One region of the Sphingomonas glaciei genome, then DNA from elsewhere that is predicted to be linked to it. Evidence: predicted binding sites of a transcription regulator. Region 1 holds the regulator's gene; each other region holds the start of a gene.
What was found. Region 1 encodes LexA, which represses DNA repair genes until DNA is damaged. Its sites were predicted from a motif close to GTTCCNCNCTTGTTCT; they were not measured.
Positions count from the first base shown of each region.

Region 2: the regulator LexA is predicted to act here: its motif matches at 2,241-2,256, upstream of M1K48_RS06345 (ATP-dependent helicase).
Region 3: the regulator LexA is predicted to act here: its motif matches at 2,396-2,411, upstream of rmuC (DNA recombination protein RmuC).
Region 4: the regulator LexA is predicted to act here: its motif matches at 3,859-3,874, upstream of M1K48_RS09180 (ImuA family protein).

Region 1 covers NZ_CP097253.1:216,614-224,264, forward strand. Annotated here, with positions in the region: gene M1K48_RS00985 (phytanoyl-CoA dioxygenase family protein) at 13-813, shown strand; gene lexA (transcriptional repressor LexA) at 887-1,543, opposite strand; gene M1K48_RS00995 (anthranilate synthase component II) at 1,602-2,186, opposite strand; gene M1K48_RS01000 (peptidylprolyl isomerase) at 2,218-4,164, opposite strand; gene tpiA (triose-phosphate isomerase) at 4,282-5,028, shown strand; gene secG (preprotein translocase subunit SecG) at 5,121-5,477, shown strand; gene M1K48_RS01015 (CTP synthase) at 5,609-7,240, shown strand; gene M1K48_RS01020 (MerR family transcriptional regulator) at 7,237-7,623, opposite strand.
Region 2 covers NZ_CP097253.1:1,285,682-1,293,332, forward strand. Annotated here, with positions in the region: gene M1K48_RS06330 (DUF3597 domain-containing protein) at 1-107, shown strand, start outside; gene M1K48_RS06335 (energy transducer TonB) at 161-1,033, opposite strand; gene M1K48_RS06340 (DUF3140 domain-containing protein) at 1,114-1,470, opposite strand; gene M1K48_RS06345 (ATP-dependent helicase) at 2,462-4,777, shown strand; gene M1K48_RS06350 (hypothetical protein) at 4,815-5,315, shown strand; gene M1K48_RS06355 (DEAD/DEAH box helicase) at 5,319-6,983, opposite strand; gene M1K48_RS06360 (glutaredoxin domain-containing protein) at 7,083-7,325, shown strand; gene M1K48_RS06365 (hemerythrin domain-containing protein) at 7,364-7,651, opposite strand, start outside.
Region 3 covers NZ_CP097253.1:1,040,968-1,048,618, reverse strand. Annotated here, with positions in the region: gene M1K48_RS05010 (cryptochrome/photolyase family protein) at 1-242, shown strand, start outside; gene M1K48_RS05005 (SAM-dependent methyltransferase) at 330-1,625, shown strand; gene M1K48_RS05000 (SDR family NAD(P)-dependent oxidoreductase) at 1,622-2,329, opposite strand; gene rmuC (DNA recombination protein RmuC) at 2,437-4,014, shown strand; gene M1K48_RS04990 (COG3650 family protein) at 4,020-4,397, opposite strand; gene M1K48_RS04985 (TrmH family RNA methyltransferase) at 4,464-5,258, opposite strand; gene M1K48_RS04980 (HPr family phosphocarrier protein) at 5,262-5,537, opposite strand; gene M1K48_RS04975 (PTS sugar transporter subunit IIA) at 5,534-5,941, opposite strand; gene rapZ (RNase adapter RapZ) at 5,943-6,845, opposite strand; gene M1K48_RS04965 (HPr kinase/phosphorylase) at 6,875-7,309, opposite strand; gene M1K48_RS04960 (sensor histidine kinase) at 7,306-7,651, opposite strand, start outside.
Region 4 covers NZ_CP097253.1:1,880,432-1,888,082, forward strand. Annotated here, with positions in the region: gene M1K48_RS09170 (error-prone DNA polymerase) at 1-1,625, opposite strand, end outside; gene M1K48_RS09175 (DNA polymerase Y family protein) at 1,638-3,188, opposite strand; gene M1K48_RS09180 (ImuA family protein) at 3,112-3,756, opposite strand; gene fumC (class II fumarate hydratase) at 3,950-5,344, opposite strand; gene M1K48_RS09190 (SspB family protein) at 5,452-5,937, opposite strand; gene M1K48_RS09195 (HIT domain-containing protein) at 5,989-6,366, shown strand; gene M1K48_RS09200 (amino acid permease) at 6,506-7,651, shown strand, end outside.

The DNA.
Region 1 (7,651 bases):
GGAAGTTCGGTGATGGACATGGACGAAGCCGGGATCATGGGGGGCCTGTACGGCAAGGGGATCATCGCCTGCCGCGATGCCTTTACGACGGCGTGGGCGGACCGCCTTGCGGCCGACATCTGGCGGGTGTGGGAGCGGGTGGAGGACAGACCGGGCGGGGCGCTGCCGCGAGGGGCCCAGCGCTTCTACGTCGAATTGGCGCCCGAGGATATTGCCGGGTTCGTCGATATCGTCACCCACCCGTGGTTCGTGGCGGTGTGCGAGGCGGTGCTGACCAAGGACTATCGCATCGTCGAGGTCGGGTTCGACATTCCGTTCCCGGGCGCCGAGGACCAGCCGTGGCACCGCGACTTTCGTGCGCCGGTCGCGACGCTGGAGGGGCGGAGGCTGAACAGTCTCGCGTTCAACCTGACCGCGGTCGACACCCGCGACGAGCATGGGCCGTTCGAGATCGCGCCGGGAACGCAGTGGGACGCGATCGAGGGGGCGGTGGACGGGATGTTCCCCGATCGCGCGCTATGGGCTCGCTACGAGGAGCGAGCGGTGAAGAAGCTGCCGCAGCGAGGCGACATGTCGGCGCGGTCGGCCCTGACCATCCACCGCGGCACCGCCAACCGATCGAACGAGCCGCGGCCGGTGCTAGTGGTCGGCGTCGATGCGCCCGACGCGACCAATGCCGCGCATCACGATCTGCAAGTGACCCAGAGCTATTTCGAGGGACTGCCGGCGCGGGTGCGGGACCACCTGTCGTGCCGGGTGGTGGAAAGGCTCGAGATGATCGAGCAGCATCATGTGATCGAGGGGCTGCTGTAACCGGCTCAGCCCTCGTTGCGCTGCCTAGCGCTCACGAGGGCTGAGGTCCCGGCCTGCGCCGGGACGACGAGTATCAATGATAGCGGCGGATCAGGCCAGCGAGCTTGCCTTGGATCTTGACCCGGCGGGGGTCGTAGCGCTGTGCTTCGTGGGCGCGGTTGGCGGGGTCGAGACGAACCATTTGCCCTTCGCGGCGGAAGGTCTTGAGGGTGGCTTCGGCGTCGTCGATCAGGGCGACCACAATCTCCCCCTCGCGCGCAACGTCGACCTTGCGGATCAGGACATAGTCGCCGTCGAGGATGCCCTCGTCGACCATCGAATCCCCCGACACTTCGAGCGCATAATGCTCGCCCGGTCCGAGCAGGGCGGCGGGAACGGGGAAGCTGTCTTGCCCCTGCAGCGCCTCGATCGGGGTACCGGCGGCGATCCGTCCGGCCATCATCAGGTCGATGGTGTCATTGGCCGCCACCACCGGGCGCGGCTGTGGCGTCGCCGGGGCTGAGGTCGCCGCCTGCGTGTCGGGGAGCCGCACCACTTCAAGCGCGCGCGCGCGGTTGGGGAGGCGGCGGATGAACTGGCGTTCCTCCAGCGCGGAGATCAAGCGGTGAACTCCGGACTTGCTCTTAAGGTCGAGCGCCTCCCGCATCTCATCGAAGCTGGGGCTGACCCCTGACGCCTTGAGCTGCTGGTCGATGTAGGTGAGCAGTTCGCGTTGCTTGACAGTCAGCATGGTTCACGGGCCCTGTAGTGAACAGACGGGGAACGACTAAGGAACGGATGCGGGGGTGTCAAGCGGGGCGGTGCGAGAGCCGAAGGAAGTTGGCGAGCAGCTGCAGGCCATGCTCGCTGGCGATACTTTCGGGATGGAATTGCACCCCGTGCACCGGGGCGTCTTGATGGGCAAGGCCCTGGATCGTCCCGTCGCTGCCTTGGGCGGTGGCGCGCAGGGTTGATGGCAGGTCGGCGGCGACCAGGCTGTGGTAGCGGGTCATGGCAAGCGGGTCGGGTAGGCCGGCGAACAGGCCGCTGCCGTCGTGGGTGATGGCGTCGGTCTTGCCGTGCATCGGGGCTGCGCGGACGATCGAGGCCCCGGCGGCGAGCGCAATCGCCTGGTGGCCGAGGCAGACGCCGAGCAGCGGCCGGGCTTCGGCGATGCAGGCGGCGGCGAGGGCTACCGAGATCCCCGCGTCTGCGGGATGGCCGGGGCCGGGGCTGATCAGCAGCGTGCCGCCGTGCGCCAGCGCTTCTGGCACCGTGATTGCATCGGCTTGAACGACGGTGACGTCGGCGCCGAGCTGGCGGCAATAATCGACCAGCGTGAAGGTGAAGCTGTCGTGATTGTCGACCACGAGCAGCCGCTGAGCAGCGCTCACGGTGTGCTCCGGCGCGTGTGCCGCCAGCGGCTTATTCCGTGCTGCCACCGCCGCCGAGGATGCGGTTGCGGGCAGCCTGGATCGCGTCGTCGTTGCGGGTGACCTTGAGCTCGCGCTGAGCGGCGGACAGCCACTGCAGGGCGAGTTCGGCGCCGGCGCTGCGCTGGAGGCTGGTCACTTCGCCGGCGATCAGCTGCGGGTTGGTGGCGGCATTGCCGGGCACGACACGGTCGAGCTGGACGAGGTAGATACCCGACGGACCCGCCGCGCGCTGCGCCTTGCCGGGCGCGAGGCTGAACAGGATGCGCAGCGGGGGCGGCACTTCCTGGCCCTGCTGGGCGAACTGGGCGAGGGCGCCGCGGCGAAGCTCGACCGCTTCGGGCGGGCGGATGCCGGCGATCCCGGCTTCGGCGACCGCTGCGGCGAGTGGCTTGCCGCCCTGCACGGCGGCGAGGATGCGGGTCGCGGCGGCATTGGCCTGGTCCTGCGCGCGCTTGGCGGCGAAGTCGGTGGCGACCTGGGCCTGGACACGGGCCAGCGGCGCGGGGGCGGCCGGGACCACTTCGGCGACGTCGACCAGTACGAAGCCGGCCTCGTTCGGCAGCGGCTCGACGATGGGATCGTCGTCGGCGCCGATGTCAAAGCTGGCACCGGGGACCGCGGCGAAGTCGGCGGGAAGCTTGAAATCCGGCTGGTCGAAAGCGGCACCGGCGCGGGTCAGCGCAGGGGTGACGAGCACCGGCAGCTTGTTCGCGGTCGCGACCTCTTCGAAGGTGCGGCCGTCGGCGAGGCTGTCCTCGATCTTGCCGACGAGGTCGGCGAGCGCGTTCTTGCGCTTTTCGTCAGTCAGTTTGGTGGCGATCTCGGCGCGGGCATCGGCGAGACTGCGGCCCGACGCCGTCTGGATGCTCTCGACCTTGATGACGTCGAAGCCGGTGGAGGACTGGACCGGACCGATCACTGCCCCCGAAGGCGCCGAGAAGACCTGAGCGGCGACCGCTTCGCCGGCGGTGGCGACGAGCTGCGCGCGGGTCTGCGGGCCGACGCTGACGTCCGAGGCGGAGAAGCCGGCGGGCGCGGCGGCGGCGGCAAAATTGCCTCCGGCCTTGGCGCGCGCGGCGATGGCGGCGACCGCGGCCTGATCAGGCAGGGTCGCCCGGCTCAGCACGCGCCGCTCCACCCCGCCGTAAGTGGCCTGGTTGTCCTGGTAGTATTTCGCGATCTCCGCATCGGTGGCGGCAACGGGTCCAAGCTGTTCCGGCGTGATCCGGGCCATGCGGAAGCTGCGCCGTTCGGGCACCGTGTAGCGGGCGAGGTTCTGGCGGTAGAAGGTCAAAATCTCGGCCGCGGTCGGGGCCGGGCCGTTGGCGAAGGCGGCAAACGGGATCAGCCCCAGGCTGCCGCTGCGCTGTTCGAGCAGGATATCGGCATAGGGGCGGGCAAGGCCCTGCGCGATTCGGACGTTGGCGGCGACCGGGGCGATGACCAGACGCTGCAGAAGGCTGGTCTCGATCTCGCGGCGGAGCTGGGCGTCAGTGATCCGCTCCTGCTGGAGGAAGGTCTGGTAGGCGGCTTCGCTGAAGCGGCCGTCGAGACCGCGCACGCCCGGCAGCTTGACGATTTCGGCATCGACCAGCTTCTTGGAAACGACGAAGCCGTGCTTCTGGGCATAGGCCCACAAGGTCCGCTCCTGGATCAGCGAGTCGACGATGGCGTCGAATTCGGGGGCGAGGTCGGCGTAGGTCGCCTGCGGGTTTTGCTGGCGCAGGACGGCCAGGCGCCGCTGCATCGCGGTGTCGAGCTCGTTGGCGGTCAGTTCGACCTTGCCGACGCGGGCGAGCGTGGTCTGGGGAAGCGAACCGCCCTGGCTGAGGTTGCTGATGTCGGCGAGCGCGAAGCTGGCGAGGATAAGCAGCAGGAACAGGATCAGGATGCCGGTCCCGAGCTTGGACTTGGACAGGCGGCGGAAGCTTTGCATGGGTCGGCTGTGATCCTGTGGAACGGGTTGCACGGCGCTTTAGGGGCGGCGCCGCCTTCCTTCAAGCAGACGGCCTTGCTAGGCGCGGCCTTGAGCGGAACTGAACGGACAACGGGCATGACGAAGCTGATTGCAGGCAATTGGAAGATGCATGGGACGACCGACAGCCTGGCTGAGGTGAAGGCGATCGCCGACTTCGCGCGCCAGCACGAAGGCGCGGTCGAGGTGGCCTTGTGCCTGCCCGCGACCCTGATCCACCGCGCGGCGGAGGCGGTGCCGGGCTTCGCCATTGGGGCTCAGGACATGCACTCAAGGGACAAGGGCGCGCACACCGGCGATATCGCCGCGGCGATGCTTCACGACGCCGGAGCGAGCTTGGTGATCGTCGGCCACAGCGAGCGGCGCGACGCCCACCGCGAGGCCGATGCGGAGGTTCGCGCCAAGGCCGAAGCCGGGCTGGCGGCGGGGCTGCGCGTCATCCTCTGTGTCGGGGAGAGCCTGGAGGAGCGCGAGGCCGGGCGCGCCGTGGAAACGGTGTCGGGGCAGGTCGATGCCTCGCTTCCCCGCGGCGACTTCGACCTTGGCGGGCTGGCGGTCGCCTATGAGCCGATCTGGGCGATCGGCACGGGCCGGGTCGCGGGCACCGACGACATTGCGGAGATGCATGCCGCCATCCGCGAGCGACTGGTCGCGGCCTATGGCGAAAAGGGGGCGGGCGTCCGGATCCTCTATGGCGGGTCGGTCAAGCCCGACAATGCGGCCGAGATCTTCGCCGTGCCGGAAGTGGGCGGGGCGCTGGTCGGCGGAGCGAGCCTGAAGGCGGCAGACTTCCTGCCGATCGTCGAGGCCGGGGCTGCTGGTTAACCAGACTATCCGTCCGTCCTGAGCGGACGAACGGTCCGTGGTAGCGCGCAGCAACGTTGAACTTGGGCCCGTCCACCGCTAGATGGCCGCCCATGTTCACCTTCCTCCTCATCGTCCAGACCATCGTCGCGGTCGCCCTGTGCACCGTCATCTTGCTGCAGCGTTCCGAAGGCGGCGGGCTCGGCGTGGGCGGGTCGTCGGCAGGCTTCATGACCGCGCGCGGCGCGGCCGACTTCCTGAGCCGGGCGACGTCGTGGCTGGGCGGGGCGTTCATCATCCTGTGCATCGCGCTGGCCGCGATCGCTGGCACCCGCAACGACGGCCAGTCGATCGATGCGTCGATTGCCAATGCGCCGATCCAGGCACCCGCTCAGCCGGGGCCGACGCAGACGGCGCCGGCTAATCCGGCCGCTCCGGCCGACAATGGCGCGGTTCCGCTGGCGCAGTAATCGCTCTCCTGCGGACGCAGGAGCTCCATAGCTTTTCGACGCCGACCGCAAGCAACTGGGCCCCTGCTTTGGCAGGGGAACAAATATTCTCCTTGCGCCCCGTCGATTCTCATCCCTAAGGCTCGTCTCCCATGGCGCGGTTTGTTTTCGTTACCGGCGGCGTGGTCTCCAGCCTCGGCAAGGGTCTCCTCTCGGCAAGTCTTGCAGCATGCCTGCAGGCGCGCGGCTATACCTGCCGCATCCGCAAGTTCGATCCCTATCTGAACGTCGATCCGGGGACGATGAGCCCCTATCAGCACGGCGAAGTCTACGTCACCGACGACGGGGCGGAGAGTGATCTCGACCTTGGTCATTACGAGCGCTTCACCGGCGTGTCGGCCAAGCAGTCGGACAATGTCACCACCGGCCGCATCTATCGCGACATCATCGCCCGCGAGCGGCGCGGCGATTATCTCGGCGCGACGGTGCAGGTGATCCCGCACGTCACCAACGCCATCAAGGAGTTCGCGCTGGCAGACACCGACGGGCTCGATTTCGTGATCTGCGAGATCGGCGGGACGGTCGGCGATATCGAGAGCCTGCCTTACATCGAGGCGCTTCGGCAACTGCGTAACGACCTTGGCCGCGGGCAAACGGTCAGCGTCCACACCACGCTGGTACCGTGGATCAAGGTCGCGGGCGAACTGAAGACCAAGCCGACCCAGCATAGCGTGCGCGAGATCGCGTCGCTCGGTGTGCAGCCCGACGTGCTGCTGTGCCGGTGCGAGATGCCGATCCCGGAGGCCGAGCGGGCCAAGATCGCGCAATTCTGCAACGTGCCCAAAAGCGCGGTGATCGAGGCGTTGGACGCGCGGTCGATCTACGACGTGCCGCTGCAATATCACCGCGAAGGCCTCGACGACGAGGTGCTGAAGGCGTTCGGCATGCCGACCGAGCCCAGGCCTGACTTGTCGAGCTGGGAACAGGTGATGGACGCGGTCGACCATCCCGAGGGCGAGGTGACGATCGGGGTGGTCGGCAAATATGTTGGCCTGCCGGACGCTTATAAGAGCCTGCGCGAGGCGCTGGTCCACGGCGGCATCGCCAACCGGGTCAAGGTCAACATCAAGTGGGTCGACGCCGAGCTGTTCGAGAAGCCCGACGGCAATACTCTGACCGAACTGGAACCGATGCACGCGATCCTGGTGCCGGGCGGCTTCGGCGAGCGCGGGACCGAGGGCAAGATCGCCTCGGTCCGTTTCGCCAAGGAGCGCAAGGTACCCTTTTTCGGCATTTGCCTTGGCATGCAGATGGCCTGCATCGAGGGGGCGCGGGCGGCGGGAATTGAGGGCGCTTCCTCGACGGAGTTCGGTGACACGCCCGAGCCGGTGGTCGGAATGATCACCGAGTGGATGAGCGAAGAGGGCCTGCAGGAGCGCCGTGCCGGGGGTGACCTTGGCGGGACCATGCGGCTTGGCGCTTATGAAGCGACGCTGGGCGGCAACAGCCATGTCGCGGCGATCTACGGCAAGACCCAGATCAGCGAGCGCCACCGCCACCGCTACGAGGTCAACGCGCACTACAAGGCCGATCTCGAGCGAAGCGGACTTGTGTTCAGCGGCATGTCGCCGGACGGCCGCTTGCCCGAGATTGTCGAGCGGCCCGATCATCCGTGGTTCGTGGGCGTCCAGTTCCACCCCGAATACAAGAGCCGCCCGTTCGACCCGCACCCGCTGTTCGCGAGCTTCATCGCGGCAGCCGTGAAGCAGAGCCGGCTGGTCTAACTCTCGAAGGCTTCGAGGATCGGGCAGGGGCCAGCCGACCCGCTGCCGCATTCGCCCGCCAGGCGGACCAATGCAGACCGCGACTGTTGAAGCTGGCGGATTTGCGCGTCGAGCGCGGTGATGCGCTGCTCGGCCAGAGCGCGGATTGAGGGGCGGTCGGTCACCGGATCGAAGGCAAGTAGCTGCCCGATCTCTTCCAGCGTGAAGCCCGACGCCTGCGCCGACCGAATGAAGCGGAGGCGCTGGACGTCTGGTTCGCCATAGCGGCGGATCGCGCCGGCGCTCGGCGGAACGTCGAGCAGGCCCCTGCGCTGATAATAGCGGACGGTCTCGACCCCGACGTCCGCGGCTTGCGCGAGACGGGCGATGGTCAGGTTTGCCATGCTTGACTCCGTACCATGGTACGGAAGC
Region 2 (7,651 bases), 1.1 Mb from region 1:
CCGGCGAGCGCGACGGCTCGGCCGAGATGAACATCTGGCTCCACAAGGCGACCATGAAGCAGCTCGCTGCCAATGGCGGCCGGGTGCCGGCCAGCTTTATCGACTGAGAAGATGGAAGGGATCGGCGGGGGCGCAAGCAGCTCCCGCCGGCCTTTTCCGTTCAGCGCGGCGCCGTGTCCGCCAGCGCGGTGTAGATCACCATCCGCATCTCGCTCGCTCCTGCCGCCGTATACTGCCCGACCCTCGACCCCACTACCGAGCAGGCCCGCATCATCGGTGCGGCGAGCGGCCGGTGGTCGAGCACCGCGCACCCCACCACCTGCCCGCCCGGAGCGACCTGCAGGCGCGCCATCTCGCGCGAGACCACCCGCCGCCCCCGCTGATCCAGCACCGGCCAAGGCGCCGCCGCGTCGCGGATCAGCAGGATTTCGATCGTGACCTGCGTGGCGACACCCTTGGCTTCCTGTTTGATCGCCTCGAAATACGGGCCGCTCGGGCGCGCGTGGGTGCAGTCGGGCGACAGACGCCGCTCGGGATTCCCGTTCAGGGTTACTTCCATGCGGCAATCGGTCGTGCTGCCGTCGGCGGCGAGGGTGAAGGCGGTGGTGACCCGGTCGGGAATCGGTCGGGACAGAGGCAAGCGCCAACTGATCCGCGCCGACATGGTGTCGCTGGTCGGCTTGCGCGCACTGTCGAGGGCTGGCGTGAAGCGCGCGCGGCTGCGCATGATCCGGCAGGTCGCCGCGTCGAGCGACGCCGACCCGCTCGACTTCTCGATCAAACAGTCGGTGATCCGCCCGTCAGGGCCGATGGTCAGCTTGAACCAGGTGGTCCCTTCCTGTCTCGCTCGAATGGCGTCCGCCGGATAGTCGCTCGAGGTAACATAGCTCGCAAGGTTGGCGCGTGCCCGCGACCCGCTCAGGCCGACCTGCGGGGCCATGCCGGGGGCGACCGTCGGGGCGGGGACATCCTGAGTCCGGATAAGCGGCGCGGGCTGGGTAGCTCCGAGCAGGGCGAGCAGGAGCATGGTCATCGAACGCCCTCACGCACGCGCAAGGGCAGAACGCCGCCCGCGACGGCCCAGCCTAGCTCCGTCACGCTCCCAGACAAGCCTCAGTGCTTGGCCGGGTCGTGCCCCCAGTTCTTGAGGCTGGCCTCCCAGCGCGAGCCGTCGGAATGCGCCGGCTTCTGCTTGAGGTGGCGATGGACGTAGCTGGTGACCTTCTTCATGTGCGCCAGGTCGTCGGCATCGAGATCGGTGACCTTGGTCCGCAACAGGTCGACGATCCGCTTGCCCGACTTGTGGCCGACGCTTTCGCCCCTGCCCTTGCCGTCTTCGCCCTTCCAGCCGACTTCCTTGCTTTCGTCGGTGTCGAGCCACTTCTCGAGCTCGGAAGGGGTCATGTTGACGGCGTCGTTAAATTCCTTGCGGATGGCGGTGCGCTCGTCGGCGTCGATGGTGTCGGCCATGAAGTTTCTCCTCGTTGCCCGAAGAACGAGGATCGGCGGTCGCGGTTGCGGGACCTGCCCCAAAGGCGGCTTCAGCGCGCCGCGCCGCATCCAGGAAGCACGCCAGGCCCGTACAACAGAAATGGGGCCCGGCATTGCTGCCGAGCCCCACTGCGCCGAGCTGGGGATTGCCGGTGTTCGGTTCGTGCCGAAGGCTCCATCCCGAAGGAAGAGCTTTGGCCCTCCACGATCCTTGCGCACCCGCTCAGGCGTCGCGTCGGTCTCGATCGGCTGCCCGGTCTCCCGGGCTGCTTCCCCGGATCTCCGCTCCTGGATTGCCTTGCGGCCTCCACTCGCTTCCATCCGGCTCTGCCGTCGCTTCCCGGATCATCGGCTCCGGTCCGAAGACCCTTGCCCTTTCACCGTTCCGCTTCGGCGGTCCCGGTCCTCGCCTCCGCCTGTACGCGACCACTTTCTTGCGAAAGCATCCCGCCCAGGCTTCGGTCCAGTCCTGGACCCGCCTTCCTCACCCGGTCCTGGCAAGCCAGTTCCAGCTTCGGTCGGCCACCTACCGTCCGTTCGCGGCCCTTCTTGGGATGATCGGTCCTTCGCGCTGCCCTGACTGTCCCTTGCGGAACGGTCCGGCCTGCGGCGGCGAGACGATCACCTCTTCCGGCGCCTCTTGCCGGCTTCGCTTCGAAGATCCTTCGACCGCTCCGTCCGGGCATCCTGGGGAGGCCCGATCATCGCAGACGAATTCCACTTCGTCGCCGTGCCGGCGGAGATCGGAAGTTCCTTTCCTTTCCTGCCGTCAAACCCTTGCGGGTCCTTCGGAGGAGAGGGCCGGTTGCCCCCCGATCACCATTGAAAGATGACTCTTTTTTTGATTCGCGCAAAGCGGATTCGACAGCGCGATGGCTGTGGATAACGGGGATATCGGGTGCAATCGTTTCGCCGCCGTCCCGCTCCACGCTGTTGCCGTTCCGTTCTCCTCGCCCTAACTGCTTGATCCGTGTCCGAATCCGCTGCCCTGTCGCCCGAGCCGGCCTATCTCGCCAGCCTCAACGCTCCTCAGCGCGAGGCGGTGCTGACCACCGAAGGCCCGGTGCTGGTGCTGGCCGGCGCCGGGACCGGAAAGACCGCCGCGCTGACCGCGCGACTCGCCCACCTCATCGCGACTCGCAAGGCGTGGCCGAGCGAGATCCTGTCGGTGACCTTCACCAACAAGGCCGCGCGCGAGATGCGCGAGCGGATCAGCCGGATCAGCGGCGGCGCGATCGAGGGGATGCCGTGGCTCGGTACCTTCCACTCGATCGCCGCCAAAATGCTGCGCATCCACGCCGAGCTGGTCGGTCTGCAGAGCAATTTCACCATCCTCGACACCGACGACCAGCTGCGCCTGATGAAGCAATTGATCGTCGCCGCCGAGCTGGACGAGAAGCGCTGGCCCGCGCGCCAATTGGCCGGCTGCATCGACCGCTGGAAGAACAAGGGCCTGACCCCCGATCAGGTCGACGCGGGCGAGGCCGAGGCCTTCGCCAACGGCCGCGGCGCCGACCTCTACGCGCAGTATCAGGCCCGACTGAAGGCGGTGAATGCCTGCGACTTCGGCGACCTGCTGCTGCACATGCTGGTGATCTTCCGCACCCACGAGGACGTGCTGGAGCGCTACCGCATCCGCTTCAAATATCTGCTGGTCGACGAATATCAGGATACCAACGCGGTCCAGTACGAATGGCTGAAGCTGCTTGCCGAGCCGCGCCGCAACCTGTGTTGCGTCGGTGACGACGACCAGTCGATCTACTCTTGGCGCGGGGCCGAGGTCGCCAACATCCTCCGCTTCGAACGCGACTTCCCGGGCGCGGCGGTGATTCGGCTCGAGCAGAATTACCGCTCGACCCCGCACATCCTCGGCGCCGCCTCGGGCCTCATCGCCAATAACTCGGGCCGCCTCGGCAAGGACCTGTGGACCGAGATCGATACGGGCGAGAAGGTCAAGGTCGTCGGCGTTTGGGACGGCCCGGAGGAAGCCCGCCGCGTCGGCGAGGAAGCCGAGCAGCATCAGCGCCGCGGCAGTCTCAGCGACATCGCCATCCTGGTCCGCGCCCAGTTCCAGACCCGCGAGTTCGAAGAGCGCTTCATTGCGATCGGCCTCCCCTACCAGATCGTCGGCGGCTTCCGCTTCTATGAGCGGGCCGAGATCCGCGACGCGCTGGCCTATCTGCGCCTGGTCCAGAGCCCGTCCGACGACCTCGCCTTCGAACGGATCGTCAACACCCCCAAGCGCGGGCTCGGCGACAAGGCGATCGCCAACATCCACCGCTACGCCCGCGCCGCCGGCCTGCCCTTGCTGCTGGCGGCGGCGCAGATGCTCGATTCGGACGAGCTGACACCGCAGGCCAAGCGCAGCCTCGGCCGCTTCGTCGGAGATCTCGCGCGCTGGCGGCAGATGCACCTCGCCGCCGCCGATGCGGCGCCCTCGCCCGGCGCCCCGCCGCCCCATGCCGAACTCGCCCGCCAGCTGCTCGACGAGTCGGGCTACACCGCCGCGCTCCAGGCCGAGCGCACCGCCGAGGCCGCCGGCCGACTGGAGAACCTCGCCGAGCTGACCCGGGCGATGGAGGAATACGACAACCTCCCCTCCTTCCTCGAACATGTCAGCCTGGTGATGGACAATGACGCCGACAAGTCGGGCGACAAGGTCACCATCATGACCATCCACGCCGCCAAGGGGCTGGAGTTCCCGATTGTCTACCTCGCCGGGTGGGAAGAAGGCGTGTTCCCCTCTCAGCGCGCGCTGGACGAAGGCGGCACCGCGTCCCTCGAGGAAGAGCGCCGCCTGGCCTATGTCGCGATCACCCGCGCGCGCGAAAAGGCGACCATCTTCCACGCCGCCAACCGCCGCATCTACGGCCAGTGGACCTCGTCCATCCCCAGCCGCTTCGTCGCCGAGCTTCCCAAGGAGCATGTCGAGGAAGAGACCACCATGACCGGCGGCGAATCGCTGTGGCGGGCGCAGTGGAGCGAGAATGGCGATCCCTTCGCCCATGTCGCCGCCCAGCGCCCCGACCGCCTCGCCACCCGTGGTCCGGGCTTCGGCCGCGCCGCCCAGACCTTCACCCCCGTGCCGCAGCGGATCGTCGAGGCGCGCGCCTCGGCGGTCAGCCTCGGCAACAAGGGCCGCGACGACCTCAGCCTCGGCCAGCGCGTGTTCCACGGCAAGTTCGGCTACGGCCTGATCGCCGCGATCGAAGGCAACAAGCTGGAGATCGACTTCGAGCATGCCGGCCGCAAGCGGGTGCTCGACAGCTTCGTCAGCCTCGGCTGAGCGGAACCGGTTCCGCGCCATCCCGGTTGTCACCGGCATGTCCGAGACAGCCGAAAAAACCGACCCCGCCCTGTGGGAGAAGGTGAAGAAACGCGTCACCGCCGGCGACAAGGGCGGCGACAAGGGCGAATGGTCGGCCCGCAAGGCGCAGCTCACGGTCGCCGAATATAAGAAGGCCGGCGGCGGCTATCGAGGGGGCAAGGATCCGCACAATCATCTCGCCGAATGGACCCGCGAGGAGTGGGGCACCAAGTCCGGCAAGCAAAGCGGCAAGACTGGCGAGCGCTACCTGCCCAAGAAGGCGCGCGAGGCGCTGACTGACACCGAATACAAGCGCACCACCGCCAAAAAGCATGCCGACACGGCCAAGGGCAAGCAATTCTCGTCCCAGCCGACCGACGTCGCTCGCAAGACTGCAGCCGCCCGCCATGGCGAGCCGACCAAGGCCGAGCTGATGGCCGAGGCCCGCAAGCGCGACATCAGGGGCCGCTCGACCATGACTAAGTCCGAACTCGCGAAGGCGCTCGCTGCCAGCTAGGGTCTAGCGGCGCTCCGGCCGCGGACCGCGTGGTCCGAGTCGCGGGCGCGGCGGGCCACCGCCACCTGCATGATGCTCGTCAGGGCTGGTGCTCGGTTCGACCAGGATGCCGTCCTGCGCCATCGCCGGCGAATTCTTGCGCAGCGCCTTGACGAAGGTCTGCACCGCGCGCGGGCTGACCTCGAAGAAGCTTTCGGTCGCCGCGACCTTGATCGCGCCGATCTCGCTGCGCGGAACGTGGCCGATCCGGCAGATCAGCGGCAACAGCCACTTGGGATCGCCGCCCTGACGCCGCCCGGCGTTGATCTTGAACCAGCCCGCGCCTTCGAAGCCGCCATGCCGCGGCCCATCCTCGCCCGGACCTTCCAGCAGGTCCTCGGGCGCGGGAAGGTCGGAAGCGAGCGCCTTGACCAGCGCCGCCGCGACGCCCTCGGGCCCCAGCTCGGCCAGCAGCTCAGCGGCGAAAGCCTTGTCAGCCTCGTCAATCTCGCCCGGCTCGCGCAGTTTCTCGAACAAGCGCGTGCGGTCGCGGGCGCGGATGTCGTCGGCGGTCGGCACCGCGGTCCACTCGACCGGTATCCGCGCCAGGCGCAGCATCGATTCGACCCGGCGGCGGCGCATGTTGGGCACGATCAGCATCGCAATGCCCTTGCGCCCGGCGCGGCCGGTCCGGCCCGATCGGTGCTGCAGCGCTTCGGCGTCGCGCGGCAGCTCGACGTGGATGACCAGGCTGACCGAAGGCAGATCGATCCCGCGCGCGGCGACGTCGGTCGCGACCAGAACGCGGGCGCGCTTGTCGCGCAGCGCCTGCAGCGCACGGTTGCGATCGGCCTGGCTATGCTCGCCCGACAGCGCGACGGCGGTGAACCCGCGCTCCGACAGGCTGCCGTGCAGGCGGCGCACCGCATCGCGCGTCGCGCAGAACAGGATCGCGGTCTCGGCCTCGTGGAAGCGGAGCAGGTTGACCACCGCATGCTCGACGTCGGTCGGGCGCACGGTCACCGCCTGATAGGAGATGTCGCCATGGCCGGCGCTGGTCTCCACCGTGCTGATCCGGAGCGCGTCGCGTTGGTAGCGGCGGGCCAGGGCAACGATCGGCTTGGGCAGGGTGGCGGAGAACAGCAGGGTGCGTCGCTCGGCAGGCGCGCCGTCTAGGATCTCCTCCAGCTCCTCGCGGAAGCCCATGTCGAGCATCTCGTCGGCCTCGTCGAGCACCACGACCTTGAGGCTCGACAGGTCGAGCGCACCGCGTTCCAGATGGTCGCGCAGGCGGCCCGGCGTGCCGACCACGATGTGGGTGCCGCTCTCCAGCGCACGCCGCTCGCGGACCGGGTCCATCCCGCCGACACAGGTCAGCACCCGCCCGCCGGCATCCTGGTAAAGCCATTGCAATTCGGTCGAGACCTGCAGCGCAAGCTCGCGGGTCGGGGCGATGACCAGCGCCATCGGCGCCAGCGAATAAGGCAGCCGCTCGGCCTCGCCCAGCAGGTCGCCGGCCATGGCCAGGCCGAAGGCGACGGTCTTGCCCGACCCGGTGCGGGCGGACACCAGCAGGTCGCGGCCGGCCGCCTCGGGTGTCGAGACCGCGTCCTGGACTTCGGTCAGAGTTTCATAGCCGCGCGTTTCGAGCGCTCGGCCGAGCGCCGCGGGAAGATGTTCATGAAGCATGGCGCCGCCCATAGGCCGAATCGTTGCGAAAGACCACCGGGGTGGAACCGGGGGCCTCATCCGGGCGCTTGCCTAGTCCCCCAAGGAGACTGCCAAGCCATGCCTACCGCCCAGATCACCCGGATGGTCCTGCCCGACCATGAATGCCCGTTCGGACGCCGCGCGCTCCAATTGCTGCGCGACCACGGCTTCGAGGTCGAGGAGCATCAACTCACCACCCGCGAAGAAACCGAGGCGTTCAAGGCCGAGCATGGCGTATCGACTACGCCGCTGATCACCGTCGACGGGGTCAAGGTCGGCGGCTGCAGCGACCTGGAGAAGTTCCTGGTCGCCCACGCCTGACCAAGGGTCGTCCCGGCCCGCGCCGGGACGACCTACCCTTATTCCGCCGCGACCTTGGTTTTCTTCAGCGCCGCCAGGTGCACTTCCGGACCGTTCTTGGCGATGTCGGCTTCATAGCCCGCCTTGGCCTCCGCCAGCGTGACGCCCAGAGCGTCCATGTCGACGCCGTGGCGCTTGGCCTGGCTGAAGATGCCGGTCAGCCAGCGCTCTTCCTCGCCGACGTGATGCTCGATCTCTTCCTTGAGCACCTTGACCTTGGCCTCGGCGAAATCGTCGCCCTTGGGGCTGGCGAGGATCTCGGCGATCAGGACGTTAGCGGCGTCATG
Region 3 (7,651 bases), 820 kb from region 1:
CGGGCACCGGGTTCGACAGCCAGCCCTTCTACCGGATCATGGCCCCGCTCGGCCAAAGCGAGAAATTCGCCGCCGCCGACTATGTCCGCCGCTGGGTGCCCGAACTCGCCAAGCTGTCCGACGCCGACATCCACGACCCGTGGGGCAGGGGGGTCGCACCCGCCGACTATCCCGAGCCCCTGATCGGCCACAAGGAAGCCCGCGAACGCGCGCTCGAGGCGTTCAAGAAGCGCACCAACTGATCTAGCTCTCGTTCGCCCTGAGCGAAGTCGAAGGGCCTTGCGCAAGCGTCCTCGACTTCGCTCGGCACAAGCGGATAGGGAAGGGCCATGGCCTCCCGCGGTTCGCATCTCCTTCACGCCGACCGCAGCTTCGTCACCGGCGTCGGCCTGCTCGGCCGCCTCGCCGCCCCGGCCTTCGCCCGCATCCTCGACCAGCTCCACGACCGCCTGCGCGAGGGCGGCATCCACGGCACGCTTCCCGACGGCACCCCCCGCCGGATCGGTTTCCATGCCCCCGGGCCCGAGCCGGTAGTCACGCTCCACAGCTGGCGCGCGCTGGTCCGCCTCGCGACCAGCGGCAGCGTCGGCTGGTACAAGGCCTGGGCGAACGGCGAATGGTCCTCGCCCGACCCGGTGCCCCTGTTCGACCTGTTCATGCGCAACGCCGTCAGCCTTGCCGGCACCGCCCGCGCCAAGGGCCCGTTCCGCCTCGTCAACTGGCTCGCCCACCAATGGCGCGACAATGCCCCCGGCCAGGCCCGCCGCAACATCGCCGCCCACTACGACCTCGGCAACGACTTCTACGCCGCCTGGCTCGACCCAAGCATGAGCTATTCGAGCGCGATGTTTCAGAAACCGCTTGTGCCGAGCGAAGTCGAGGCACGCCCCTCGACTACGCTCGGGGCTAACGGCTCTCTGGAAGTTGCCCAGCACGTCAAGATCGCAGCAATCCTCAACCGCCTCAATCTAAATGAAAACTCGGCTCTGCTCGAAATCGGCTGCGGCTGGGGCAGCCTTGCGCTCGCCGCCGCCCGCCGCGGTGCCCACGTCACCGGGCTCACCCTCTCGACCGAGCAGAAGGCCTGGGCCGAAGCCCGCATTCGCGCCGAGGGCCTGTCCGACCGGATCACCATCCTCCTCGAAGACTATCGCGACCACGCCGGCAGCTACGACGCGCTCGCCTCGGTTGAGATGGTCGAGGCGGTCGGCCAGCGCTGGTGGCCCGCCTATCTCGACACCATCGCCCGCACCCTGCGCCCCGGTGGCCGCGCCGCGCTGCAGTATATCACCATCCGCCCCGAACTGTTCGACGCCTATGCCGCCAGCGCCGACTTCATCCAGACCTACATCTTCCCCGGCGGCATGCTGCTCCACGAACCGCGCTTCCGCGCGCTGGCGGCCGACCGCGGCCTCGCCTGGCACGATCCCCATGCCTTCGGCCTCGACTATGCCGAAACGCTTCGCCTGTGGCGCGACAAGTACGACATCGCGGTCGAAGCCGGCCGCCTCGCCGACTTCAGCCCCCAATTCCACGACTTGTGGCGCTATTATCTGATGTATTGCGAAGGCGGCTTCCGCGGGCAGGGCATCGACGTCGCCCAGGTCACGCTGGTCAAAGCCTAAGCGTCGACCCGCACCTTCGCGCCGCTCTCGCGCTCTTCGCTCAGCAACTGCACCAACCGCTCGGCCACTACCTCGGGCGCCTTCACCGCGACCGGGTCCTCGCCCGGAAACGCCTTGGCCCGCATCTGCGTCCGCGTCGCGCCCGGATCGAGCACCGTCACGCGCAGCTTGCCCGAAAACGCCGTCTCGTCGGCATATGCGCCGAGCAAGGTCTCCAGCGCCGCCTTGCTCGACCCATAGGCCCCCCAGAAGGCGCGCGGGGTCGCCCCTACGCTGCTGGTCACTGCCACCACCTCGGCCTTGTCCGACGCCTTGAGCATCGGATCGAACGCCGCCAGCAGCGCCTGCGGGGCCAGCAGGTTGAGGTTGATCAGGCGGGTATACTCCTTGACGTCGATATGCTCGACCGGGGTCAGGCTGCCGAGCGTCGCGGCATTCAGCACCAGCAGGTCGAGCTTCTCCCAGCGCCCCGAAATGGCCTGAGCCAGCTTGCCGATATCCTCGGCCTTGGTGAGGTCGAGCGGAGCGATCGTCGCGCTTCCCCCGGCGGCATGGATCCGCTCTTCGACCTGCTCAAGCCCCGCCGCGGTCCGCGCGGTCAGGATCACGTGCGCGCCCTCACGCGCCAGCGCTTCGGCGATCGCCGCGCCGATCCCGCGGCTGGCTCCGGTGACGAGGGCGAGGCGGCCTTGCATCTTGCTCATGGCCGCGCGCCCTAGCCGAGCAGCCGCCCACGGCCAAGTCATTGTGCCGCGCCGCCCGCTCCGCTAGTTCTGTTTCTGTTCTCTTAAAGGCCAGGTGGGGGCGAGTCGTGGATGCGTTGATGATTGCAGTGCTGGTCGGGGTCGTCGCGGTCGCCGCCGTGCTGCTCGGCTGGTTCCTTGGCTCGCGCCCGGTCGGCGCCGCCCGTGCCGAAGCGAATGCCTCACGCGAACGGCTGACCGGTCTCGAGCGCGAACTGGCGGTCGCCTCCGATCAGGCCGGACGCCTGCGCCTCACCGAAGAAACCCTCAAGTCCGTCACCGAGGAACGCGACCGGGTGTCGGGCGAGCTCGCCGCTGCCCGCGTCCGCGCCGACCTCTACGCCGATCTCGAAACCCGCCACCGCGCGCTCCAGCAGGAAGCCCACACCATCCGCGGCGACATCGCGGGCGCTGAGGAGCGCCTCGGGCGCCTCGCCGAAGTCGAGCGCCTGCTCGACCTGCGCACCGCCGAACGCGACGAGGCCCGTCGCGCCAAGGCCGGGCTCGAGACCGAGGTGAAGAGCTTCGAGGAGCGCCTTACCGACCTCCGCAAATCGCGCGACGAGTTGATCACCCAATTCCGCGACGTCGGCGACAAATTGCTCGAAAAGGCACAGGTCGACTTTCTCGCCAAAGCCGACGAGCGGCTTCACAAGGCCGACCGCGAAAGCCAGGCCAAGCTACAGACCCTGCTCCAGCCCGTCTCCGACACCCTCAAGCGCTACGAGGAAGGCCTCCAGCGGGTCGAGGCCGAGCGCAAGGACAGCTATGGCGAGCTGCGCGGCGTGCTTGGCGAATTGCGTAAGGACAATGGGCAGGTCCGCGACGAGACTCGCAACCTCGTCAACGCCCTGCGCTCAAGCCCCAAGGCCCGCGGGCGGTGGGGCGAACAATCGCTCCGAAACGTCCTCGTCCAGGCCGGCCTCACCGAAGGCATCGACTTCGAAATGGAAGTCAGCCTCGAAACCGCCGACGGCCGCCTGCGTCCCGACGTCGTCGTCAACCTGCCCAGCAACCGCAAGCTGGTGATCGACGCCAAATGCTCGCTGAACGCCTTTCTCGACGCCTGCGACGAGGTCGACGACGAGAAGCGCCAGGCCTGCTTCAAGCTCCACGTCGCCTCGATGCGCAATCATGCGCAGGCGCTTGGTTCCAAGGATTATTGGGCGCAGTTCGGCGAGGCGGCCGACTATGTCATCATGTACATTCCGGGCGAACATTTCCTCACCGCTGCGCTCGAGCAGGATCCGCAATTGTGGGACTGGGCATTCGAACGCCGCGTCCTGCTGGCGACCCCGACCAACCTCGTCGCCATCGCCCGCACCGTCGCCAGCGTCTGGCGACAGGAGAAGATCACCGAGCAGGCCGAAGTCATCGCCGCGCTCGGCAAGGAACTGCACTCGCGCATCGCGACGATGGCCGAGCATGTCGTTCGCATGGGCCGCAACCTCGCCACCGCAAACGACGCCTACAACAAGATGGTCGGAAGCCTCGAAACCCAGGTCTTCACCCAGGCCAAGCGGTTCGAGGGTTTGGGATCGGGCAGCCAGAAGGAAATCGCTTCCCCGCCGATGATCGAAGTGGCGCCGCGCCCGCTGACCAAGCTCGCGCCCGCCGCCAACGACGAGGCGACGGCGGCAGAGTAGGGGGCTCAGATCGGCGTCGAGGACTCGATGGCGCTGCCGCAGCCCTCGAACGAGCGATCGTCGACCCGCACTTGCACTTTGTCGCGGTAAATCCGGTCGCTCATCCCGTCGCTGCAGCGCTGGCCGTGAACGATGTTGAGGTTGATTCGCCGTCCATGGTAGATATCCCCGGCAAAGCCATGGATCGGCTGCGGCTGCGGCTCGACGATCCGCACCCCCGGGGCATTGGCCTCGGTGAACACCATCTCCCGCCCGTTCAACTCAAGCGACCAGAACGGCTCGGTCCCGAGCGCACGATAGGTGGCTGCGGGCCCGGCTGGGGCCGTTGAAACGGTGGCGCAACCGGCGAGCAAGGCAATGGCGGCAAGGGAGAGGGCGCGCATCGGGACAGCCTTTCGATCATTCATCACGCGAAGGTAACGCTGCCAAGCTGAACGATCTCCGTCGCGCTAGCGCCAGCTCGCCCGGACGTGAAAGGCCATCACCGCCGCTGCCACCGCCGCATTCAGGCTGTCCGCCCGGCCCAGCATCGGCATCTTCACCAGCTGGTCGCATTCGGCTTCATAGGCCTCGGGCAGCCCGGCCTGCTCGTTGCCGACCAGAAGGAAGCAGGGCTGCTGGTAGCCAGCGTCGAGATAGTCGCTGTCGGTTTGCAGGCTGGTCCCGACCAGCTGCCCGGGCCCGCTGCGCAGCCACGGCAGGAAGCTGTCCCACGGTACCTGGACGATCTTCTGGGTGAAGATCGCCCCCATCGACGCCCGCACCGCCTCGACGCTGAACGGGTCGGCGCTGTCGTCTATCAGGATCAGCCCGCCCGCCGCGACGGCGTCCCCGGTGCGCAGGATGGTCCCGATATTCCCCGGATCGCGCAGCTTCTCGGCCACGAACCACAGTGGGGAGGCGTCGCGGTCGAGGTCGGCCAGGCCGAGACGCGGCTGGCGGTAGGCGCCGAGCAGCAGCGGCGGATTATCCTTGCCGCTCATCTTGGCCATGATCTCGTCGGGCACTACGATCGCCTCGGCCCCGGCCGCCTCGGCCTGGGCGACGATCTCGGCCGCCAGCGGGTGGATGTCGCCTTCGCCGCAGGCGACGATCTCGGGCAGCACGCCGACGTCGCGCGCCTCGGTCATGATCCGCAGCCCCTCGGCGAGGAACAGCCCCTCGACCCGCCGCGCCTTCTTCTCGCGCAGGGAGCGGAGGCGCTTGACGGTATCGTTGCTGAAGGAAGTGATGTGGCGGGGCAGGGCCTATTCCTCCCCGAACTTGTCCTCGACCAGCCGGGTCAGCTGCGCCACCGCCTCGTCCGCCCCGTCGCCGCTGGCGCTGATCTCGATCGAGTCGCCCCGCGCCGCGCCGAGCATCATCAGCCCCATGATCGACGTCCCGCACACGCGGTTGCCGTCCTTGGCGACTTCGACCGGGGTGCCGAGCTGGCTGGCGAGCGTGACGAACTTGGCGCTCGCCCGGGCATGCAGCCCGCGCTTGTTCTCGATCAGGACGGTGCGGCTGATGGCGCTGCTCAAGCCGCCGCCTCGCCCAGGATTTCGGACGCGACCGAGATATACTTGCGCCCGGCCTCGCGCGCTGCCGCCACCGCCGCACGGACGTTCATTGCCTTGCGCGCGCCTTCAAGCCGGATCAGCATCGGCAAATTGACCCCCGCGATCACTTCGATGTCGCCAGTCTTCATCAGGCTGATCGCCAAGTTCGACGGGGTCCCGCCGAACAGGTCAGTGAGGATGATCACGCCCGACCCGCTGTCGACACGGGTGATGGCTTCGGCGATGTCCTTGCGGCGCGCCTCCATGTCGTCTTCGGGGCCGATGCAGATGCCGGCAACCGCTTCCTGCGGTCCCACCACATGCTCCATCGCCACGATGAACTCGGCCGCCAGGCGGCCGTGGGTCACCAGCACTAATCCAATCATTTCAGCGCTTCTCAGGTCCTTCGATGCGCGACTGGCCCAGTTCAAGAGAATCATCGGGGCGAAGCGCTAAGTCTCGATGACGGATATTCGGCGAAAAGCCGCGCGCACGCAACCGCTCGCCCATCGCAAGCGCCGCAGCCACGGAACGGTGTCTCCCGCCGGTACAGCCGAACGCCACTCCGACATAGGCTTTCCCGGCCTCCCAGTAGCGCGGGAGCAGGAAGGCGAGCAGCTCCTCGGTCCGGCCCATGAACTCCTCCGACCCGTCCTGCGCGGACACGAAGTCGGCGACCGGCGCATCGGCACCGGTCAGCGGTCGCAATTCTTCGACCCAATGCGGATTGGGCAGGAAGCGCAGGTCGAACACCAGGTCGGCGGTGCGGCTGATCCCCCGCGCGAAGCCGAAACTGGTGAGGGTGAGCACAAGTTCGTCACCTTCCTCGCCATAGCGCCGCCGCAACTCGTCGCGCAGGTCGGCAGGCTTGAAGTCGGTGGTGTCGAGCACTGCATCGGCCGCAAGGCGAAGCGCGGCCGTAAGATTGCGTTCACGCGCGATGCCATCCTCGGCCGGCCGATCGGGCGCCAGCGGGTGCCGGCGGCGGGTCTCGCCATAGCGGCGGGCAAGCTCGGCACCGGTGGCATCGAGATAGAGGATTTCCGCCCGCGCCCCGGACACGGAGTCGACAAGGGAGGGGAGGGCGTGCGGATCGAAGCCCCGGCTGCGCGCATCCATGCCGACCGCGACATGGATCGAACCGGCCGTGCGATCGGAGCGATGGACAAAGTCGTGAAGCAGGCTGGTAGGAAGATTGTCGACCGTGTCCCAGCCCATGTCCTCCAGCGCGTTGAGGGCCGAGGATTTGCCCGCGCCGGACATGCCGGTGACCAGCAGCAGGCGCGGCAATCTCTTGTGCGGAGGGAGCGGCCTGGCGGTCACTGCAATCCGAAGCGATCAAGCGCAAGTGACACCTTGGACGGTGCGGATGCCGTTTGCGCATCGACGCTGATCAGCGGGACGCGCAGGCCGCAGATCGTCCGTTCGCGCGATTCGTCGGGGAAGCGCTGGACGCTGCTGGTCAGCTCGACCACCAGCGCGACCGGGACATCCTCGACCACCGGCATCGGCACGATCCCCAGTCCCCGTATCTCGAGCTTTCCGCTGATGCTCGGCGGGGCACTGGCGTAGAGGCGCGCCTCGCGCTTCTGGACGATGGTCTGATCATCGGAAACCAAAGTGAAGCCGCGGTCGATCAGTTGCAGCGCCAGGTCGGACTTTCCGGAACCGGAAATACCGGTGATCAGCACTCCCCGGCCGCCAAGGGCCACCGTGCTGGCGTGGAGCGTTTCGCTGGACAGGCGCAGGCTCATGCCTGTTCCTCCACGCCGGTGCTCGCCGCCGGAAGGCGGATGGTGAAGCGGGCGCCGGAAGGCGCGTCGTCGCGGTCGGCCACGTCAATCTCCCCGTCATGGCCCTTCACGATCGCGCGTGCGATCGCAAGGCCAAGTCCCGAATGGCGACCGAAATCGTCGCTCTCGGGCCTTACTGAAACGAAGCGGTTAAAGATGGCTTCACGGGCGGACTGCGGAACCCCGGGGCCCTCATCGTCGATCCGGATCCGGACGTCGTCGCCCACCGCGGTGACCGCCACCTCGACCAGGCCGGTCGGGGGCGAGAAGCTGACCGCATTGTCGATGAGATTGTCGACCGCA
Region 4 (7,651 bases), 1.2 Mb from region 1:
ACATGCTGCGACAGGTGGCGCGGCATGCCGATCAACTGCTCGGCAAGCTTGACCGTGCGGGCCAGGTGCGGGTCGGTGAGGTCGAGGCCGGCTTCCTGGACATGGGTCTCGGTGACGTCCTCGCCCCAGCCCCAGATGGTCCCGGAGATGGCGGCGCAAATGTCTTCGGACAGGCCCATCACCTTGCCCACCTCGCGAATCGCCGAGCGCGGGCGATAGTGGATCACGGTGGCGCACAGGCCGGCGCGGTCGCGGCCGTATTTCTCGTAGATGTGCTGGATCACCTCCTCGCGCCGCTCATGCTCAAAGTCGACGTCGATGTCGGGCGGTTCCTTGCGCTCCTCGGAGATGAAGCGTTCGAACAGCAGGTCGGTGTCGGCGGGATCGACCGCGGTGACCGCCAAGCAATAGCAGACCGCGCTGTTGGCGGCCGAACCGCGGCCCTGGCACAGGATCGGCGGCTCGCAACTGCGAGCGAAATCGACGATCGAGTGGACCGTCAGGAAGTAGCGGGCGAAATCCAGCTTCTCGATCAGCCGCAGTTCGTGGCGAAGCTGGGCCGCGACCTTGTCCGGCACGCCCAGCGGATAGCGCGTCTCCGCCCCGGCCCAGGTCAGCACCTCGAGGTGGGCCTGGGGACTGCGGTCGTCGGGCACGCTTTCGCGGGGATATTCGTATTTGAGCTCGTCGAGGCTGAACCCGAGCGCATCGGCAAAGTCGCGGGTGGCAGCGAGCGCATGGGGCCAGCGCGCGAACAGCCGGGCCATCTCCTCCGGGCCCTTGAGATGGCGCTCGCCATTGGCGTGGAGCCGCAGGCCCGCTTCCCTCAGCGTGGTCTTTTCGCGGATGCAGGTCAGCACGTCCTGCAGCGGGCGCTTGGCCGGCGTGTGATAATGGACATCGTTCGAAGCGAGGATGGTCCCGCCGAACGATCGGGCGAGACGGTCGAGCCGCTCGATCCGGGCGAGGTCGTCGCCGCGGTAGAGGTGGGTGGCGGCGACGTGGCGAAGCTCGGGCAGCGCGGCGCGGATCGCCGGCAGCTGGGCTTCGAACCGGTCGAGGTCGTCGTCCGGCCAGGCGATGAAGGCGATCCCCTCCCGGTGCCCGGCGACATCGGCGAGGGTGAGGTGGCACTCGCCCTTGATCGCACGACCCTGGCCCAGCGAAAGCAGGCGCGACAGGCGGGCATAGCCTTCGCGGTTGACGGGGTAGGCGAGGAGCTGGACCTGCTCATCTCCCCTCCCGCTTGCGGGAGGGGCCGGGGGTGGGTCTGTCGTAACCAGCCTTAGCCCCTGCCCCGCCTGCCACCCCCCGTCCCCCTCCCGCGAGCGGGAGGGGGTGCAATCCACCACCAGCCGGCAACCGATCAGCGGCTTCAGCCCCGCCGTCTTGGCATTGCTGTGGATGCGCACCACGCCCGCCAGGGTGTTGCGGTCGGCGACCCCGATCGCGTCCATGCCGAGGTCCATCGCCGCCGGAATCAGTTCCAGCGCGTCGGACGCCCCGCGGAGAAAGGAAAAGGGGGTGGTGATGCCAAGCTCGACGAACGACGCGCGGGGGATCGGCGGCAGCGGGCCGTCGCGAAGCTCGAGCCGGCGGCGGGCATGGCCTTCCTGTTCAGGCATGACGCGGCCTCCTCACGCGAACAGCCCGTGGACGAACCATTCGGGCGCGCCGCCGCGACCGTCGCCGATCACCCCTTCGCGGAAGATCCAGAAGCGCCGGCCGTCGCTGTCCTCGACCTTGTAATAGTCCCGCAGCCGCGCGGTGGAGCGTTCGCGCCACCATTCGGGCGACACCCGCCGCGGCCCTTGCGCGCGGGAAATGTCATGGATCCGGCGGCGCCAGACGAAGCGGCGGGGGAGCCCTTCGGGGGTCGCATAGATGACGGTGATCCCCTCGGGCCGGTCGAGCAGGCGGGTAGGGTTTTCCCCTTCCGGTTGCGCGAGGGGAGCCGTTCCGGCGACCCCCTCCACCCAGCCCGCGGCGCGCTCCGGCAGGTGGCTTTCCACGGCGAGCGGCCGGCGCACCTTGGCCGGGCCGAGGCGGACGCTCAGCCGGTCGACCAGCGCCGCCACCGCCAGCTCGCCCGGGGCGTCGCCGAGCAAAGCGTCCTGCGCGGAATCGAGCCGTTCCCACGAACGGACCTCGAGCGCGAAGGCGTCGATCCCGAAGCCGGGGTCGATCCCCTGCCGCTCGAGGATACCCGACAGCAGGCGGTGGAGGTGCGCCGGTTCGCGGGAGGGAATCGAGGTCGCGACCTCGACCTCGCCGAGGCTGCCGTCGACCCGGAAGGCGGTGAGCGCGAGGTAGCGGGCGCCGAGCTTGCGGCGCTCGAGCTCGACGGCGAGGCGGGGGACCAGCTGGCGCAGCGCCTCGGCCGGCGCTTCGGGGTGGACCACCGGTTCCTTGATTGGAAGCAGCGCGCGCGGGGGCGGATCGTCGGGCAGCGGCGTCAGCGGTTCGGGCTTGCGGCCGAGCGCACGGTCGAGCGCGTCGAGCGGATGCTCGTCCTTGGGGAAGCGGCGGGCGAGCGACTTGCGGGGCACCCCGGCAAGGTCGACCACCTGCTTGAGGCCGAGCCGCACCAGCATGTGGACCGCTTGCGGCGACAGGCGCAGCGCGGCGACCGGCAGCGGGGCGAGGATGCGGTGCAGTTCGTCGCTGCCGGCAAGGCGCTGCTGGCGGCCGTAGCGAGCCAGCGCCCAGGCCGCGCCGGCGGTCGGCGCGATCGCCGCCTGGGCGCTGATCGCCATGCCGGCGAAGCGCGCTTCGATGTCGGCGAGCAGCGCGGCCTCGCCGCCGAACAGGTGGGCAACGCCGGTGACGTCGAGCCGCAGCGCGTCGGTGCCGTCGACCTCGACCAGGGGCGACCAGCGGCTGGCCCAGCGCGCGGCGGCGCGGAGCCAGGCGGCTTCCCCGGCGAGGTCGGCCGCTTCGGCTTCCAGCGCGGGATCGAGCGCGCGGGCGTCGGCCAAGCGGGCGCCGACCCACGCGCCCCGCTCGGAAGCGGCAGGGGTGGTGGCGTGGATCAGCTGGCCGTGGCGGCCCTCAACCGTGAGGACGAGGGGGCGGGCAAGCGCCTCCCTTCGACGCTGCTCGGGACGGGCCTCAGGCGCGTTGCTGCCACCCGCCCAGCGCTCGATCGCCAGGTTGGGCAGCCACAGGGAGCAGATTCGCCGGGTCATCGCCGGTGTCTTCCGCGCCGACCAGCCAGCTTGCCGGTGCCCGATGGCGCGAGCGGAACAGCTCGGCCGCCCAGCGTGGGCTCCCGGGGGCCTTGGGGTCGAACGGGTGCGGGGCGCTCGGCGCGCTCGCCAGCCGCCAGCGTTCGCGGGCGCCGCTGAGGTTGGCCTCGCCCCCAAGTCGGATCAGCCAACAAGCGACTTGGCTGCGCTCCGCCGCCACCGCCAGCCGCCGGCTCGCGGTGAAGTCGAGCGCCTGGGGATCGCCCCACAATTCGCCGATCACGCCGCCTAGCGCCGAGCATCGCAGGCCCTCTTCCATCGCCCACAAGGCGACCTTGGAGTCGCGCGCCTCGACATGGATGAGGCCGGGTCCGAGCGGTCCCAGGCCCGCGGGGTGGACCCGTCCCGCCTCGAGGATCGCCATCCGTTCCTGCACCCACAGCAATGGCCTGGCGGGGGAGAGATGACGGAGGACGAAGCCGATCCATCCGGCATCGCGCGGCAGGGCGGGAAAGAGTTCGGAGAGGATGCTTGCCGGCTCGGTGATCGGGGCATGCAGGGAAGGCACTGGCCCCCTGCCGTCACAGGGGACCAATGGTTCCTCAGCCGCACGGGAACCCCCGCCGGCGACGAGATGAAGACCTCGTTCCACACGACTCGCAACGCTCTTGTTCTGCTTTTGTTCTTATTCGCGCGAGTTCGCGAGCAGAGTCAATCGGGCGACTCGACGAGCCGCCCGGAGCGTGGCAAGGGTGAGCGGCCTAGCGCCCGATCATCGTCTCGGGGCGGACCACCCGGTCAAAGGTGTCGGCATCGACCAGGCCTAGTTCGAGCCCGGCCTCCTTCAGCGTCTGCCCCTTCTTGTGGGCGTGCTTGGCGATGGCCGCGGCATTGTCGTAGCCGATCTCGGGCGCCAGCGCGGTGACCAGCATCAGCGACCGGCCGACCAGGTCGGCGATGTGATCCTCGTTGGCGGTCATCCCCTCGACGCAGCGTTCGGCGAAGCTGACCATCGCGATGCTCAAGAGCTCGACCGAGCGCAGGACGTTGGAGCCGATCAGCGGCATGAACACGTTCAGCTCGAAATGGCCCTGCATGCCGCCGACGGTCACCGCCTGGCCGTTGCCGATCACCTGGGCGCAGACCATCGTCAGGCTTTCGACCTGGGTCGGATTGACCTTGCCCGGCATGATTGAGCTGCCGGGCTCGTTCTCGGGCAGGCTGAGCTCGCCGAGGCCCGAGCGCGGGCCGGAGCCGAGGAAGCGGATGTCGTTGCCGATCTTGGTCAGCGCGACCGCCAGCGTGGTGAGCGCGCCGTGGAAGAAGACCAGCCCGTCACGCGCGGCCATTTCGGCGAACTTGTTGGGGGCGGGCTCGAACCGGCTGCCTGCGATGTCGGAGATGGCGGCGGACATGTCGTCGGACCAGCCGGCGGGCGCGTTGAGGCCGGTGCCGACCGCGGTGCCGCCGATTGCGAGCTTGCGGAGATTGCCTTCGAGCGCGCCTTCGATCCGGGCGCGGCAGCTCTTCAATTGGGCGGCATAGCCCGAGAATTCCTGGCCCAGCGTCAGCGGGGTCGCGTCCTGGGTGTGGGTGCGGCCGATCTTGACGATCGAGTCCCACGCCTTGGCCTTGGCCTCCAGCGCGGCGGTCAGTTGATCGAGCGCGGGATAGAGCTGCTGCTCGGCCGCCAGCACCGCCGCGACGTGAAGCGCGCTGGGGAAGCTGTCGTTAGAGCTCTGCGACTTGTTGACATGGTCGTTGGGGTGGACCGGGCTCTTGCCGCCCTTCGTTCCCGCCAGCGCCTCGTTGGCGATACCGGCGATGACCTCGTTGACGTTCATGTTGGTCTGGGTGCCGCTGCCGGTCTGCCAGATCGACAGCGGGAACTGGTCGTCATGCTGGCCAGCGATGATCGCGGCGGCGGCGCTTTCCATCGCGTCGGCCAGTTTGGCGTCGAGACCGTGTTTGCGGTTCACTCGCGCCGCCGCCCGCTTGACGATCGCCTGGGCGTGGACCAGCCGGATCGGCATCCGCTCCCGCTCCCCGAACGGGAAGTTGCCGAGGCTGCGCTGGGTCTGCGCGCCCCAGTAGCTGTCGCCGGGGACCTCGATCGGCCCGAAGCTGTCGGTTTCGGTGCGGGTGTTGCTGGTCATGAGCCTCCGTCACCCCGGACCTGATCCGGGGTCTGCCTGTTTTCGGGCGTCGTAAAGAAGGAAGGCGGATGCCGGGTCAAGCCCGGCATGACGGCTTTGGCGAGCCGCTACTTCTTGCGGGTGAAGTCGACCGAGACGACGTTGGAGCCATCTTCCACCGGCACCGCGGCCGGGACGTCGTTCTCGGCGTCGTCATGGTCTTCGTGGCCGTCGTTCTCCGCCCCATTCGCCTGGAACTTGAGGCTGAAGTCGACCGCCGGATCGACGAAGTCGGTGACCGCCGCGAACGGCACCCGAAGCATCGCCGGCACCCCGCCGAAGCTCAGTCCCACGGTGAAGAAGTCGGGCGCGACGTGGAGGTCCCAGTAGCGGTGCTGGATGACGATCGTCATCTCGTCCGGGAACCGCTGGGTGAGATGCTTGGGAATCTCGACCCCCGCCATCCGCGTGCGGAAGGTGATGTAGAAATGATGGCCGCCCGGAAGCGAGCCGCCCTTCTCGACCGAGGACAGCACCCTGCCGACCACATCACGCAGCGCTTCCTGCACGATCTCGTCATAGGGAATCAGGCTTTCTGGACTCTCGTCGGCCATGCGTCGAACTGGTAGCGAGGCGCCCAACAGGGTCAACCGGGAAACGCGTTCATGCCAATTGATCACAAGCAGCCGTACGACGAGGGCAACATCTTCGCGCGGATCCTGCGCGGCGAGCTGCCGTGCCGCAAGGTATTGGAAACAGACCATGCCCTGGCCTTTCACGACATCAATCCGGTGGCCGCGGTGCACGTGCTGGTGATCCCCAAGGGCGCTTACGTCAGCTGGGACGATTTCGCGGCCACCGCCCCCGAAGCCGAGATCGCCGGTTTCGTCCGGGCGATCGGCGAGACCGCGCGGCTGGTCGGGGCCGAGCCCGGTGGCTACCGGATCCTCGCCAACAGCGGCAAGCGCGCCGGCCAGGAAGTGCCGCACCTCCACGTCCACCTGTTCGGCGGCCAGCCGCTGGGACCGATGCTCGCGCGGTGAGCCGCCCCTTGTGGCGGGCATGTGACAGAGGGATTGCGCCACCGGAACAAGCCGCTAGGCTCCGCGCCGATCTCACATCCAAGTTCTCGGGGGAGCCTTCATGGCCAGTGTAGCGCCAAAGAAGACACTGATTGGGCGAATGTTTGCCCGCAAGTCGATTGCCCAGGTCCAGCAGGAGTCCGCGTCGAGCGAGCTCAAGCGCACGCTCGGCAAATGGAACCTGCTGCTGCTCGGCGTCGGCTGCATCATCGGCGCGGGCATCTTCGTCCGCACCGGTAGCGCCGCCGCGCTTCACGCCGGGCCGGCGGTGCTGCTGTCGTTCGTCGTCGCCGGCATCGTCTGCGCCTTCGCCGGCCTGTGCTACGCCGAACTGTCCTCCACCCTTCCGGTGTCGGGTTCCGCCTACACCTATGGCTACACCACGCTGGGTGAGTTCGTCGCCTGGATCATGGGCGCGCTGCTGCTGCTCGAATATGGCCTGGCGGCGTCGGTCGTCGCGGTCGGCTGGAGCGGTTACGTCGTCAGCCTCCTGGCTGACTTCGGCCTCGTCATTCCGCCGCAGTTCACCGGCCCCGCAGGCTATACGCTGATGCGCGATGGCGCGCCGGTGTTGGTCAACGGCGCCGAAGTAACCACCTTGTTCAACCTTCCCGCCTTCCTCATCTGTCTCGCGCTTGCCGCCCTGCTGGTGGTCGGCGTGTCGGAATCAGCCAAGGTCAACAACCTGATCGTGTTCATTAAGGTCAGCGTCCTTGCCGCCTTCATCGTGGTCGGCGGCGCGATCGTTCTGAGCAACCTGCCGGCGCTGATGGAAGCCAACTGGACCCCGTTCATTCCGGAGAACACTGGTCCGGGCGAGTTCGGCGTCGATGGCATCATGCGTGCCGCCTCCATCGTCTTCTTCGCCTACATCGGCTTCGAGGCGGTCTCGACCGCCGGCCAGGAAGCCAAGGATCCCAAGCGCGACATGCCGTTCGGGATCATCGGTTCGCTGATCGTCTGCACCGTCATCTACATGCTGGTGGCGGCGATCATGACCCTGCTGGTGCCCTACAACACGCTGAACGTGCCCGACCCGGTCGCGGTCGTCGTCGATGCCTTCGGCCCGCAGTGGAGCTGGCTCGCCAAGATCATCAAGATCGGCGCGATCATCGGCCTGACGTCTGTGGTGCTGGTACTGATGTATGCCCAGACCCGCATCTTCTACACCATGGCCCGCGACGGCTTGCTGCCCAAGGTCTTCGCGCGGGTTCACCCGCGCTTCCAGACCCCGCACATCAACACC